4 regions of the Lactobacillus sp. JM1 genome follow, and region 4 is predicted to be linked to each of the others. Evidence: predicted binding sites of a transcription regulator. Region 4 holds the regulator's gene; each other region holds the start of a gene.
The links. Region 4 encodes HrcA, which represses chaperone genes, less so after heat shock. Its sites were predicted from a motif close to TTAGCACTCNNNNNNNNNGAGTGCTAA; they were not measured.

Region 1: groES (co-chaperone GroES) is a predicted target of HrcA. The motif match lies at 2,062-2,088, and genes of this name have one in related genera.
Region 2: F3I00_RS01045 (Hsp20/alpha crystallin family protein) is a predicted target of HrcA. The motif match lies at 2,070-2,096, and genes of this name have one in related genera.
Region 3: clpP (ATP-dependent Clp endopeptidase proteolytic subunit ClpP) is a predicted target of HrcA. The motif match lies at 1,887-1,913, and genes of this name have one in related genera.

The regions. Positions count from the first base shown of each region.
Region 1 covers NZ_CP044412.1:420,646-424,400, reverse strand. Annotated here, with positions in the region: gene groL (chaperonin GroEL) at 73-1,704, opposite strand; gene groES (co-chaperone GroES) at 1,736-2,020, opposite strand; gene F3I00_RS02130 (hypothetical protein) at 2,528-3,286, opposite strand; gene F3I00_RS02125 (LytTR family DNA-binding domain-containing protein) at 3,283-3,741, opposite strand.
Region 2 covers NZ_CP044412.1:223,734-227,488, reverse strand. Annotated here, with positions in the region: gene F3I00_RS01055 (hypothetical protein) at 1-369, opposite strand, end outside; gene F3I00_RS01050 (6-phospho-beta-glucosidase) at 568-2,016, shown strand; gene F3I00_RS01045 (Hsp20/alpha crystallin family protein) at 2,166-2,597, shown strand; gene greA (transcription elongation factor GreA) at 2,644-3,105, opposite strand; gene F3I00_RS01035 (hypothetical protein) at 3,105-3,725, opposite strand.
Region 3 covers NZ_CP044412.1:1,339,510-1,343,264, forward strand. Annotated here, with positions in the region: gene F3I00_RS06885 (APC family permease) at 346-1,794, shown strand; gene clpP (ATP-dependent Clp endopeptidase proteolytic subunit ClpP) at 1,936-2,523, shown strand; gene whiA (DNA-binding protein WhiA) at 2,577-3,518, opposite strand; gene yvcK (gluconeogenesis factor YvcK family protein) at 3,522-3,755, opposite strand, start outside.
Region 4 covers NZ_CP044412.1:788,471-792,225, forward strand. Annotated here, with positions in the region: gene abc-f (ribosomal protection-like ABC-F family protein) at 1-541, shown strand, start outside; gene F3I00_RS04005 (GyrI-like domain-containing protein) at 565-1,191, shown strand; gene hrcA (heat-inducible transcriptional repressor HrcA) at 1,332-2,390, shown strand; gene grpE (nucleotide exchange factor GrpE) at 2,402-2,980, shown strand; gene dnaK (molecular chaperone DnaK) at 2,998-3,755, shown strand, end outside.

The DNA of each region.
Region 1 (3,755 bases), 370 kb from region 4:
TTACATTATGCCTATCAGTAAACTAATAGTGTCATAATGATAATTCTTTCTTATTTTTTGTTAGGAATTAAATTACATTCCCATTCCCATACCTGGGTTTGGAGCTGCAGGGGCTTGGTTCTTGTCATCTTCTGGAGCATCAGCAACGACAGCTTCAGTAGTTAACAACAAGGCAGCAATTGAAGCAGCATTTTGAAGGGCTGAACGAGTTACCTTAGTTGGGTCGATGATACCAGCCTTAACCATGTTTTCCCACTTGTCAGTTGCAGCATTGTAACCAATTTCTGGGTCTTCATGTTCTAAGTGATCTAAGATAACAGCACCGTCTTTACCAGCATTTTCAGCAATTTGACGTACAGGAGCACCTAAAGCTTTCATAACGATGTTTACACCAGTTTGTGCGTCTTGGCTATCGCCCTTAACATTACCTTGAATGGACTTCATAACATCAACTAATGCAGTACCACCACCAGCAACGTAACCTTCTTCAACAGCGGCACGGGTTGCGTTCAAGGCATCTTCGATTCTGTACTTTCTTTCCTTTAATTCAGTTTCAGTAGCAGCACCAACCTTGATAACAGCAACACCACCAGCAAGCTTAGCAAGACGTTCTTGTAACTTCTCACGGTCAAAGTCTGAAGTAGTGTCAGCAATTTGCTTCTTAATTTGGTCAACACGCTCACTAATAGCATCCTTTGAGCCAGCACCTTCAACAATAGTAGTTGAATCCTTAGTTACAGTGACCTTGCCAGCCTTACCTAATTGATCAATCTTAGTGTCCTTTAATTCAAGACCTAAGTCTGAAGAAATTACAGTACCACCAGTTAAAATAGCGATATCTTCAAGCATTGCCTTACGACGATCGCCAAAGCCAGGAGCCTTAACAGCAACAACATTAAAAGTACCACGGATCTTGTTCAAAACAAGAGTTGGAAGAGCTTCACCATCAACATCATCAGCAATGATTAATAAGCTCTTACCTTGTTGAACGATTTCTTGCAATAATGGCAAGATGTCTTGAATGTTAGAAATCTTCTTGTCAGTAATTAAAATGTAAGGGTTGTCTAAGTCTGCTTCCATCTTATCGTTATCAGTTACCATGTATTGTGATAAGTAACCACGATCGAATTGCATACCTTCAACTACTGAAAGTTCAGTATCAATACCCTTTGATTCTTCAATTGTGATAACACCATCGTGACCAACTTTTTCCATTGCGTCAGCAATTAAGTTACCAACTTCAGTTGAAGCTGATGAAACAGAAGCAACTTGAGCAATTTCATCCTTGGTGCTTACCTTGTGACTGATCTTGTGTAATTCGTCAACAGCTGCCTTAGTAGCAGTTTCAATACCGCGACGAATACCAACTGGGTTAGCACCAGCAGTAACGTTCTTCATACCTTCACGAACAATTGCTTGAGTTAAAACAGTAGCAGTAGTAGTACCGTCACCAGCAATATCGTTAGTCTTTTGTGCAGCTTCAGAAACAAGCTTTGCACCCATGTTTTCAAAGTGATCTTCTAAGTCAATACTCTTAGCGATAGTAACACCATCGTTAGTAATGTCAGGAGCACCATAGCTCTTTTCCAAAACAACATTTCTACCCTTAGGTCCTAAAGTTGTCTTAACAGTGTCTGCTAATTTATCAACACCCTTTAATAATGAGCGTCTTGCATTTTCAGAAAATTTAATGTCTTTAGCCATATTTATATGCCACCTTTTATTTCTAATTTAATTACTTAACGACAGCTAATAAGTCGCTTTCACGAAGTACTAAGTACTTTTCGCCTTCGTATTTCAAGTTAGTGCCAGAGTATTTATCAAAGAATACTGTTTCACCTTTTGCAACTGACATAGGAATTAAGTCGCCGTTTGCGTTGCGCTTACCATTTCCTACGGCAATAATTTCACCCATTTGAGGCTTTTCTTTAGCGTTAGAAGCCAGGACAATGCCTCCAACTTTTTCTTCTTCTTCGTCTTTTACTTTAACGATCACGCGATCACCAATTGGTTGTAACACGTTAGTCCCTCCTGTACATATTTAATCTATTATTACATCACTTAGCACTCATATCTCATAAGTGCTAACTTACATTTACGATAGTACCTTGTTTATAAAAGAAAAGCAAGTATTTAGACACAAAAATTAGCACTTTTCTTGCTTGAGTGCTAAAAAGTGCCAATTTACTTGAATCTTTGTTTGAATTTTAATATGGATTGTCTTGTTCTTGTTTTAATAAAACTAAAACTTGCAAAAGATTTAACCGAGTTAGCAAAAGCTGCAAAACGACTGATAAAGGCTATCCACGATTTGTGGAAGAAAAAATAAGCAAACAAAAAAGCCGCTTGATGACTTTTGGCAGAGTTGAAAGCGACTTTTTAGTTTGCTAATAGTAATTTTGCCACTGCACTTTTAGCGGCTTGTGCTTCGGAGAGCTATTACCAGTAGCTCTCCTTTTTTATACTACAAGTATTTTACAGCAAATTAATTTTTACTTCAAATTAGAGCTGATTGACTTTTCTAGTTCTAAACTCTCTTAATAGTAACATCCCCCATATTAGCACGACCTTGAAGTACTAATGTTGGACCTTCTGCTGGTTGATCACCATCAATAGTGAAATCACCAAATTTATGTTCAAGTTGATCATCAACTCGCCAAGAAGTTGGAATGTAAATATTTATATCTCCCATCGACATATTGATGTTAGCAAGTACTTCATCCCCGGCAGGCTTAGCTGAATCAAGATATACATTAACATCTCCCATTGAAACATTCACAGTCACCGTTTCTAAGTGTTGCGAATGAACATAACGTGAAGTAGAAGACAACTTTTCGCTAATCACAATATTGTCATCATTATCTGAACTAGACGTATCAGAAAATACATGCTCAGCCTTAAATTTATGTGGTGCCTTCAAGTCTGACCAATTAGCATTAACTTTTTCACCATTGATAATCACAGTCGGCTTCCAGCTTTTTTTGAAGATTAATCTCAAACCTCCCCAAATTAAGAATGCTGCTAAAAGTACTGTCCAAGGAACAATACGTTCAATATGAAGTGGTTTAGCATAAATAATTAATAGGAAAGCAATTGAAAAGATGCTGCCGCCTAAACTTTTATTAATTAAAGAAGTAATTAAGGTTGCTCCAAAGACTACTGTCCAAAAAATTGCCCAAAAGCCTAATTCTAATGGCATCAAGTGGAGCTGATCTAAAACTAAAAACGCAGCTGCCGCAAGCAAACCTAATCCCCAAAGAATTCTTCCAAAACTGGCCTTTCTCATGATAATGCCCTTCTCTCTTTTAATCTTTCATTTAAATCTCGGTAATATCTTCTTGAAACATAGACTGTCTTATAGGAATCATGAAACTTAATCTGACAATTAGAAATCGATTTAGTAACAGCGTAAATCTGATCTAAATTTAAAATAGTCGATTTCGATACTCGCATGAACTGCCCACTTAATAAGTTTTCTAGTTCATATAATTTATACTTAACAAAATATGCATTCCTCGTCGTATGCGCCATTACCTGCTTAGCGTCTGTTTCAAAAAAGAGAATATTGTTAATACTTAAATAATAAGAAGTATTGTCCATCATCCCCTCAATTTGATCAGGATGTTCTGAATCAGTTTGAAGTTGATGATATATTCTTTCTACTTCAGGCGTTAAGCTTTTAGCATGAATTGTTATTTCTGTCTCTTGCTGATCTGGATCAAGTTCAAGCTTAACTTTCACAATTCTCACTTCCT
Region 2 (3,755 bases), 560 kb from region 4:
ATTTGCGACATCATTTGTAGTCATAAAAGGAAATAGAAGCTTTCCAAATGGTAAATAGCAACCTATAGCAAAGATTACATTTGCACCTAGCTGCAGTTGATAATAAAGTTTCGTAAATTTTAAATCAGTATTTCTCACATTCCATTTACTTACTTGCTCAACTGAAGCTACTAATAATAAAACAAACAATAATCCCGAAATTATCGAAGCACCAATATCTTTGTAGCAAATTGCAAAAACTAACCAAAATAGATTAGTGAATAAGAACGCCGCAGAAAAATAACGAATCATTAAATAGCGGCTAAAATTTATAGATCTTACACTCATGTCATGTTTCTTTTGTTCTAAACTCTGATCTTTTTTAGTCATTATTGTATCTGCCCTTTCAATATTGTTCCCGAACAATTCAGACAACACCTGTATAATACCACTAATTGAAAACGGTTGCAACAATGAAGACTGTTTTCTTATGAAAAATAAAATTCTATACTTTTAAGCTTTACAAGTCAGATTTTAATTTGTAGAATGAACTTCGAAAACGCTTACTTTAGAAAGGACGTATTGAATATGACTGGATACACTATGCCTAAAGGCTTTTTATGGGGTGGCGCTGTTGCTGCCCACCAACTTGAAGGTGCATGGAATGAAGACGGGAAAGGAATGTCAGTTGCCGATGTAATGACTGTAGGATCCGCAACTAAACCACGTGAAATCACAGATGGCGTCATCCCTGGTAAGAACTACCCTAACCATGATGCTATTGATTTTTACCACCATTACAAGGGCGATATCAAATTAATGGCTGAAATGGGGTTTAAAGCTTTTCGTACTTCAATTGCTTGGACTAGAATTTTTCCTAAGGGCGACGAAAAAGAACCTAATGAAGCAGGTCTTAAATTCTATGATGACTTATTTGACGAATGCCACAAATACGGTATTGAACCTGTAATCACTCTTTCTCACTTTGAAATTCCTTATCACTTAGTTAAAGAATATGGCGGTTTCACTAATCGTAAATTAATTGACTACTTTGTTCGCTTTGCTCGCGTATGCTTCAAGCGTTACAAGAACAAGGTTAAGTACTGGATGACCTTTAACGAAATTGACAACCAATCTAGTTTTAACAATGACTTCTTGATGGCAACTAACTCCGGAATTTTATTCAAGAATGGAATGGGCGATAAAGAAAAAGAAGCAGCAATGTATCAAGCAGCTCACTATGAATTAGTTGCTTCTGCTTTAGCAGTTAAAGAAGGACACAAGATTAATCCAGACTTCCAAATTGGCTGTATGATTAATTACTCACCTGTTCGGCCTTTAACTCCATCTTCAGACGATGTCTTACTTGCTGATAAGTTTGAACAAAGACGTGACTTCTTCTCTGACGTTCACGTTAATGGTGAATATCCAAACGCAGTTGAAGACTACATTGAAAGAAATGGCTACCGTCCAGATATTACTGAAGAAGATAAGATTGCCTTAAAGGAAGGTACTGTTGATTACGTTGGCTTTTCATACTACCAATCAACTACTGTCTCAAGTAAGAAAGTTAAACCTGATGAGTTAACTGACTTACAAGAAGCAATTGTTGAAAATCCTACATTGCAACGTAGTGACTGGGGTTGGGAAATCGATCCAGAAGGTTTAAGAATTTCTCTTAACCACTTAACTGATCGCTACCACAAGCCACTCTTTATTGTTGAAAATGGTCTTGGTGCTTATGACAAACGCGAAGCTGATGGCTCAGTTCATGACCCATATAGAATCGATTACTTAAGAAAGCACATTGAACAAATGGAAAAGGCTGTCGTTTTAGATGGTGTTGACTTGATGGGTTATCTTCCTTGGGGATGCATTGACTTAGTATCAGCTGGAACTGGTCAAATGGACAAGCGTTATGGCTTTATTTACGTTGATAAAAATGACAAGGGTGAAGGAACACTTGAGCGTTCAAAGAAAGATTCCTTTGACTGGTACAAGAAAGTTATTGAATCTAACGGCAAAGACTTAGACTAATCATGAAAAATAGGATCTAGAATTACTCTAAATCCTATTTTTTTGTGCTAAAATTAGCACTTTGTCAATTAGAGTGCTAAATATTTTACATTCTATTCTGACCTACTACAATAGAAAGTGTAGAGAGCGTAATGGAAGGAAGTTTTATTATGGCAAACGAAATGATGAAGAATCGTAACAATGATAATATGATGGATCAATTAAGCGATTGGTTTAGTTTTCCAAAAGACTTTTTTGACGATAGTTCAATTAAGAACATTATGCAATCTGATGTAGCTGAAACAGACAAGGACTATATCGTTAAAGTCGACATGCCAGGAATGGATAAGAAAGACATTAAAGTTTCTTATAAAGATGGCATCTTGAATGTTTCAGGTAGCCGCGACTCATTTGACAACTTAGATGACAAGAATGGCAACCTTATTCACCGTGAAAGAAGCGTTGGTCACATTCAAAGAAGCTATCGTATTCCTGATGTTGATTCTAAAGAAATTTCTGCTAAGGACATCGACGGCGTTTTAACCATTACCTTGCCAAAATTAACTGAAGAAGACAAAGAAAACACAATCACAATTGAATAAATTTGATTGCTTACAAAAAAAGGCATCCCGCAAAGCGAGGTGCTTTTTAATTTACTGCAATAATTTTTACATCATAACTTCCAGCTGGTGCTTCAACAGTTACTGTTGCACCAGCTTTTTGCTTCATTAAGGCCTGTCCTAAAGGAGAATCAAAAGATATTTTCCCTTTAGCCAGGTCTGCTTCCATTCTACCAACAATCCGGTATTCTTCCGCATCATCATCACCTTCAAAAAGCAGTTTTACATTTGAACCTAAATCAATTGTGCCACTTTTATCTTTTTGAATAATTTCTGAATATCTTAATTGTTTATCTAGATAACGCAGTCGACTCTGCAAATGCCCTAATTCCATCTTAGCAGTCGTATATTCTGAATTTTCTGACAAGTCTCCCATACTACGAGCTTCTTGCAAAATTTTAATTCTACGTGGTCGATCTTTTTTTAAACGGGCTATCTCGTCTTTAATTTCTTGATAGCCTTCTGGCGTCATTTTTTGATAGTAAACCATTATTTAACCTTAACATCGTTTCCAGTAAGAATGTCTTGCTTGTAAAGTTCACCATTCTTGACTGAATAATGACCAACAATTGTTCCAGTTGACTTTTCAGCTAAAGAGTATTGACCATTGCCACCATCAATTAAGGTAAAGTTGTCTGGACCATAATTACTTGAATAACCATGCTCTTTAATTGTGTCAGAAACCATCTTGTTAAACATGGCATCTGAAGCATTATGAGATGATGATGCATTTTGACTATTACCATTAGTTTGGGTGTTAGATGCAGCTGAATTTGATGCATTGTTCGAATTAGTTGATCCAGTTGAATCAGAAGAATTGTTAGAGTCAGTTGATTTGTTCTTATTAGTCTTTTTGCTGGTAGTATTACTTGAATTTTCACTACTCTTATCGCTCTTCTTATCAGAATTAGTAGTTTCTGAATCATCAGTATCTACATCAGTCTTATCTTTCTTAGTAGTGTGTTTCTTAGCCTTATGACTCTTCTTGTGACTTGTCTTACTGCTTTTTGCTTCGTTATTAGTACTAGATTGATTGGCACTATTGCTGCAACCTACAGCAAGAAGCATTGTCATTAGGGTAATTCCTGATACAAAAATATTCTTTTTCATAGTTCTTACCTCCGATATTATTATCAATAT
Region 3 (3,755 bases), 550 kb from region 4:
TGATTAACTTCAGATTCACATTTCTCTCTCGACATTTTTTAGTATAGCAATATCTTTTTTTAAATTCAAGATATATCCTTCAGAATAATTAATTTGTACTTTCTTCTTTTTTTGATATACTTATTTTAGTTTGTCGTGCCCTTAGTGTAATGGATCGCACGTAAGATTCCGGTTCTTAAAATCTGAGTTCGACTCTCAGGGGGCGCATAGTACGAGACAGTCAGTCAATCTGGCTGTCTTTTTTTGTATTTTGTCACTTTATTTAGAAAAAATCTATCATCTGTAAGCATTTTCGTTATAATTAAATTTGGTGTTAATTATGTACATAGACAGAAAGGTTATTTTATGATCGAAGAAGAAAAAAAGTCTAATGCCAAAAAAATGCTCTGGCCAACGCTAGCGATGATGGCATTTTCAACTGTCTGGGGCTTCGGTAACGTTGTTAACGGTTATGTTTACTTTGACGGTACCAAAGTTATATTCAGCTGGATATTAATGTTCCTGTTATATTTTGTTCCCTATGCATTAATGGTTGGAGAACTAGGTGCAACTTTTAAAAATGCTAATGGTGGTGTTTCCTCATGGGTTAATGCTACTATGGGTGCAAAGTGGGCCTATTACGCTGGGTGGACATATTGGGCATGCCACGTAGTATATATTTCAAGTAAAGGTACTGGTGGCTTAAGAGCCATGGCTTGGGGAATCTTCGGCAACACTAAATGGTATGATGGTCTTCCAACTGCTTGGACTCAATTTGCCACTTTAGTGGTCTTCCTCTTTTTCTGCTGGGTTACTACTAAAGGTATCCCAGTACTTAAAAGTTTAGCCACTATCGCTGGATCATCAATGTTCATCATGTCAATTTTATTTATTATTATGATGTTTGCTGCACCAGCAATTAACCCCCATGCTGGTTATTACTCAATCAATTTTAATTGGAAGAGTTTAATGCCCACATTCAACCTTAAATATTTAACATCTCTTTCAATTTTAGTTTTTGCTGTCGGTGGATGTGAAAAGATATCTCCTTATGTAAACAAAGTTAAAAATCCAACCAAAAACTTTCCTAAAGCAATGATGGCTTTAGCAATTATGGTCATGGTTTCTGCAATTTTAGGAACTTTTGCTATGGCTTTAATGTTTGATCCTAAAGTTGTTAACAACAATCTAAACGAATATATTTCAAATGGTGCTTACATGGCCTTTCAACGTTTAGGCGAGTATTACCATGTTGGTGGTTTATTTATGTATATTTATTCATGGTGTAACGTTATTGGCCAATTCTCTACTTTAGTTATTAGTATTGATGCTCCTTTAAGAATGCTACTAGGTAGTAAAGAAGCTAAAAACTTCATTCCTAAGAAGCTTCTTAAGATAAATAAACATGGTGCCTACATTAACGGTATCTGGATGGTTGTAATTCTTTCAGGTGGTTTAATTGCAGCACAAGCTTTATTACCTGATGCACAGGCAGTTATGGCTCAATTAGTTAAATTAAATTCAACTACAATGCCAATGCGTTACTTATGGGTATTCGCAGCATATATTGCACTTAGAAAGCAACAAAAGAAGTTTGATACTTCTTACCAAATGACAAAGAATCAAGGATTAGCTTATACAGCTGGGATATGGTGTTTTATTGTTACAGCAGCATGTTGTATTTTAGGAATCTACTCACCAGATCCATTTACCCTATTTCTTAACATCATTACTCCAATTATCTTGATTGTTTTAGGCTTAATTTTGCCAGCAATCAAAAAAAGAGAAGATGGAACTAACCCATTAATGAAGTAACTTTAAATGAACGATATGCTTGCTATATCGTTCATTTTTTCTACATAAAATTAAGTTTGATTAGTTGACATGATTAAAAGTAAATGATTTAATTAGCACTGTACTTATTAGAGTGCTAATTTTGTTTAGGAGGTAAAATTAATGCTCGTACCTACAGTTATTGAACAAACTGCACGTGGTGAACGTGCTTACGACATTTACTCAAGATTATTAAAAGATAGGATTATTATGCTTAGCGGTGAAATTAACGACCAAATGGCCAACTCAATCATCGCTCAACTTTTATTCTTAGATGCACAAGACAATACTAAAGATATTTCTCTATACATTAACTCTCCAGGCGGTGTTATTACTTCTGGTCTCGCAATTATGGATACAATGAACTTTATTAAGTCAGATGTATCTACAATTGCAATTGGTATGGCTGCTTCAATGGCTTCAATTCTTTTGACTAGCGGAACTAAAGGTAAACGTTTTGCATTACCAAATTCAACAGTTCTTATTCACCAGCCTTTAGGTGGTGCACAAGGTCAACAAACAGACATTCAAATTGCAGCTAATGAAATCTTGAAGAGTCGTAAGAAGCTTAACCAAATATTACATGAAACTACTGGTCAACCTCTTGATAAGATCCTTAAAGATACTGAACGCGATAATTACTTATCTGCAGAAGAAGCTAAAGACTATGGTCTAATTGATGAAATTTTGGTTAACCAAAAGAAAGACTAGTTTAATTTAACAAAAAATAGAGCTCACGATAGATGTGAGCTCTATTTTTTTGACTAATTTTCTTCTTTTAACTGTTGCGCCATTTCACGAATTTTTTGAAAACGGTGGTTAACTCCTGACTTTGAAATTGGGCCATCTGGAACCTGAGCTGCAACTTCTTTGAGTGAAAGTTCAGGATGCATTAATCTAAAGTGTGCTAGGATTGCCAATTTTTCTGGCAAATTTTCTAACCCCACTTTTTCTTCAATTAATTGAATATCCTCAACCTGCTTAGCTGCTGCATTCGCGGTTTTCTTCAAATTTGCTGTATCGCAATTTACTAACCGATTCACCGAATTACGCATATCCCGCATAATTCTTAAGTCTTCAAATGCTAACATTGCATTGACGGCACCTACAATATGTAGAAAATCACCAATTTTTTCAGCTTCTTTTAAATATACAATATATCCATTACGTCTTTTTGTAGCTTTTGCATTTAAATAAAAGAAACTATTCATTAATTCCAGTAAATCATTATTATGATTTTCATAAAGAGAATAGATCTCTAAATGATATCGACTCGTTTCAGGATTATTCACACTTCCAGCTGCTAAAAAAGCTCCTCTTAAGTATGACATTGCCCTTTGTTCCGATGTCATAATCTTCTCAGGAATTCCGGTAATCAAGCCATTATCACTGTCAAATATCTCTAGATCACTTAAAATTTCATGAACTTGTTTTTGAAGCCTAACTAAATATTGATAATTTTTCTTTAACTTCATTTTCTTAGAAACAATTAGCAGCGGCTCGATTCCATAGGCTGTTTTAATTAAAGAAAATATTCTTCTAGCAATGGCTGGATTTTCAGTTGTGATATCTAGACTAAATTGATGGTCATGAAGACTAAGTACTCCGTTCATTCGCAAAAAAGCTGCTAATTCTGCCTTAGCATGTTCTGGATGAACTGGCAGACTAGTAAGTTCTTTTTTTACATCACTTGCGTATGAAACCATTAACTAATCCTGTTCCCTTTTTCTTCGGCAATATGCTTCAAAAGCCAAATTTAAAATTTCATCGGCTACTTTTTTACCATCATGAAAAACTAATCCACTATGCTGATCAATAAAGTCAGCCGTAATTACGCGGCAATCCTGAGCCCGTAACCCAGCAAAATCATTTCTTACCGGTTCAAGATAAGCATCATAATCTGCCGGATTAAACTTACTCATATCAATTTTAGCTCCGTTAAC
Region 4 (3,755 bases):
TCAAGATAAAAAGTTATTTAAAGACCTAAATTTAATTGTTAAAAAACGAGGAATTGTTTCCCTTGAAGGAAAAAATGGATCGGGAAAATCTACTTTTTTGAAAAGTGTTTTAAATAAAAATATAGATGTAACTTATCAAGGAATTTTAAGTTTAACTAATGGTTTAAAAATTTCCTATTTACCACAAAATTTTGTAGAATATTCAGGCACTTTGGCAGAATTTGTTCAAAAGGAACATTTGTCTTATGAGAAAATGCTTAATATGCTTAGAAAAATGGGTTTTCCTAGAACAAGTTTTGAGACGAGAATTGAAGAAATGAGCATGGGGCAGCAAAAAAGAGTGGCCATTGCTAAGTCATTAGTTGAAGAGGCTGACCTTTATCTGTGGGATGAGCCAGCAAATTACCTAGATGTGTTTAACCAAGATCAATTAATTGATGTTTTAAAGAAGGTCAAACCAGCGATGCTTTTAGTTGAGCATGATGAGTATTTTATTAGTCAAGTAGCAAGTAAACGGATAAAATTAAAGGTAGATGACTAGCAGATTGTATAGAAAGAATAAAAATGGCATTTGATTATAAAAAAGAATATAAAAATTTGTATCATCCAAAAAAGCAACCTGAAATTATTAAGATTCCTAAAATGAATTACATCGCAGTTTCAGGAAGTGGAGATCCTAATCAGGAAGATGGGACTTATCACAAGGCGTTAGAATTACTTTATGGGCTTGCCTATACTATCAAGATGAGCAAAAAAAATGAGCATAAAATTCCAGGATATTTTGATTATGTAGTGCCACCACTTGAAGGACTATGGTGGTCAAAAGATAAGCAAAAAATTGATTATGCTCACAAGGAGAACTTCGCCTGGATATCGATGATTCGACTGCCTGATTTTGTTACAGAAAAAGAATTTAATTGGGCAGTTAAGACAGCTACTGAGAAGAAAAAGCAAGATTTTTCTCAAGTTAAATTCTTTACTTATGATGAAGGACTTTGCGCTCAGGTAATGCACATTGGTAGTTATGATGATGAGCCAGCGACAATTGAAGAGATACATCGATTTGTAAAAAAAGAAAATTATCAGATAGATATTCAAAATCCACGCTATCATCATGAAATATATTTAAGTGATCCAAGGAGAACTAAGACTGAAAGGCGTAAAACTGTAATTAGACTACCAATTAAATGATTAAGGTAAGCACTTGTTGCTTACCTTTTTTTATAAAAAACAAATTTAATTAGCACTCTGCTTGCACAATTGCTAAGTTATGGTATCATATTAATTGTTAGCACAAGAGGAAGAAGAGTGCTAATGATGGGGGCGAGAAAATGTTGACTGAACGGCAAGAACTTATTTTAAAGACTATTATTATGGACTTTACTCAGTCTCATGAGCCAGTAGGTTCTAAGACCGTGATGAATCAACTGCCTGTCAAGGTTTCAAGTGCTACAGTTCGAAATGAAATGGCGGCACTCGAAGAAAAGGGACTACTTGAGAAGACTCATTCTTCAAGTGGTAGAATTCCTTCAACTGCTGGTTATCGGTATTACTTAGATCATTTGATTAATCCCGTAAAAATACCAGCATCCGTCTATAATCGAATTATTTATCAATTAGACCAACCCTTTCAACAAGTTAATGAAATCGTACAAGAAGCTGCAAAAATTCTGTCTGATTTAACTAACTACACTGCTTTTGCAGCGGGTCCTGAAACTCGCTCGGTTAAAGTAACTGGTTTTAGGATCGTTCCCCTTTCAAGCCATCAAGTGATGGCAATATTAGTTACGGATGACGGTAATGTAAAGAATCAAATCTACACGTTACCTCATCATACAAATGGGGAAGAGATTGAAAAAGCAGTTCGACTAATTAATGATCAATTAGTTGGAAAGCCACTTAGTTCAGTTAATGAAGTGTTACTTAAGAGAATTGCAGACCATCTAGTTGCTGGTGGATCAGCAACTGAAATTTTGGATTTGCTTCAAGATGTTATTAAGGATGCTGCTAGTGAGCAAATGTATGTGGATGGTCAGATTAATCTTTTGAGTAATTATGAAAGTGATGATTTAGCTAAAGTTAAATCTCTCTACAAATTAATTGATCAAAATGATGCTATTTCAAGCTTGATTGGTTTTAATCCTAAAGATGAAATTAAGAATGATTCAAAGTCGAAAGTTCAAGTTAAGTTAGGTTCTGAATTACAATCAGATCTACTTGAAGATTATAGTTTGTTGACTGCACAATATAGCGTTGGTAAATATGGTAAAGGAACAATAGCATTACTTGGACCAACTAACATGCCATACTCGCAGATGATCGGATTACTCGAGTATTTTAGGAATGAACTAGCAAAGAAATTGTTAGATTATTATGGTAGATTTAAGTAAGGAGGTTAGCTGTGAGTAAAGAAGAGTTTCCGCATGAAAAAGATTTAAAAGACGAGGTGACCCCAGATAAGGCACCAAAGAAAGATCCAAAAGTAACTCCGAAAGAGGAAGTTAAGGAAAATCCAGCAAAAGATTATGAAAAAGAAATCGCTGAATTGAGAGCTAAGAATAAGGATCTTGAAGATAAATATCTACGTAGTGAAGCTGAGATTCAGAATATGCAAGCACGTTATGCAAAAGAGCGTGCGCAATTGATTAAATATGAATCTCAAAGCCTCGCTAAAGAAGTTTTGCCAGCAATGGATAACTTAGAACGCGCGTTAGCTGTTAAAGCAGATGATGAGGCAGCTAAGCAACTCCAAAAGGGTGTTCAGATGACACTTGACTCATTAGTTAAATCAATGAAAGATCAAGGAATCACTGAAATCAAAGCCGAAGGTGAAACTTTTGACCCTGCACTACATCAAGCTGTTCAAACTGTTGCAGCAGAAAATGATGATCAAAAGGATCACGTAGTTAAAGTTTTACAAAAAGGATATCAATATAAAGATAGAACATTAAGACCAGCAATGGTTGTAGTGGCTCAATAAGAAAGGAAGTTACATATATGTCAAAAGTTATTGGTATTGACTTAGGTACGACTAACTCAGCTGTTGCCGTACTTGAAGGAAAAGAACCTAAGATTATTACTAACCCAGAAGGTAACCGTACGACTCCTTCTGTAGTTGCCTTTAAGAATGGTGAAATTCAAGTTGGGGAAGTTGCTAAGCGTCAAGCTATTACTAACCCTAACACTATTGTTTCAATTAAGAGCCATATGGGTGAAGAAGGTTACAAGGTTAAGGTTGGCGACAAGGAATATACTCCACAAGAAATTTCAGCCTTTATTTTGCAATACATTAAAAAGTTTTCTGAAGATTACTTAGGTGAAAAGGTAACTGATGCAGTTATCACTGTTCCTGCTTATTTCAATGACGCACAACGTCAAGCTACTAAAGATGCCGGAAAGATTGCTGGTTTAAATGTTCAAAGAATTATCAACGAACCAACAGCTTCTGCTTTAGCATATGGTCTTGATAAAGATGAAAATGATGAAAAAGTTTTAGTATATGACCTTGGTGGTGGGACTTTTGATGTTTCCATCTTGCAACTAGGTGATGGTGTCTTCCAAGTATTATCAACTAATGGTGATACTCACCTTGGTGGTGATGACTTCGATAAGAGAATTATGGATTGGTTAATCCAAAACTTTAAGGAAGAAAATGGTGTTGACTTATCTAATGATAAGATGGCATTACAACGTTTAAAGGATGCTGCTGAAAAGGCTAAGAAAGACTTATCTGGCGTTTCATCAACTCACATTTC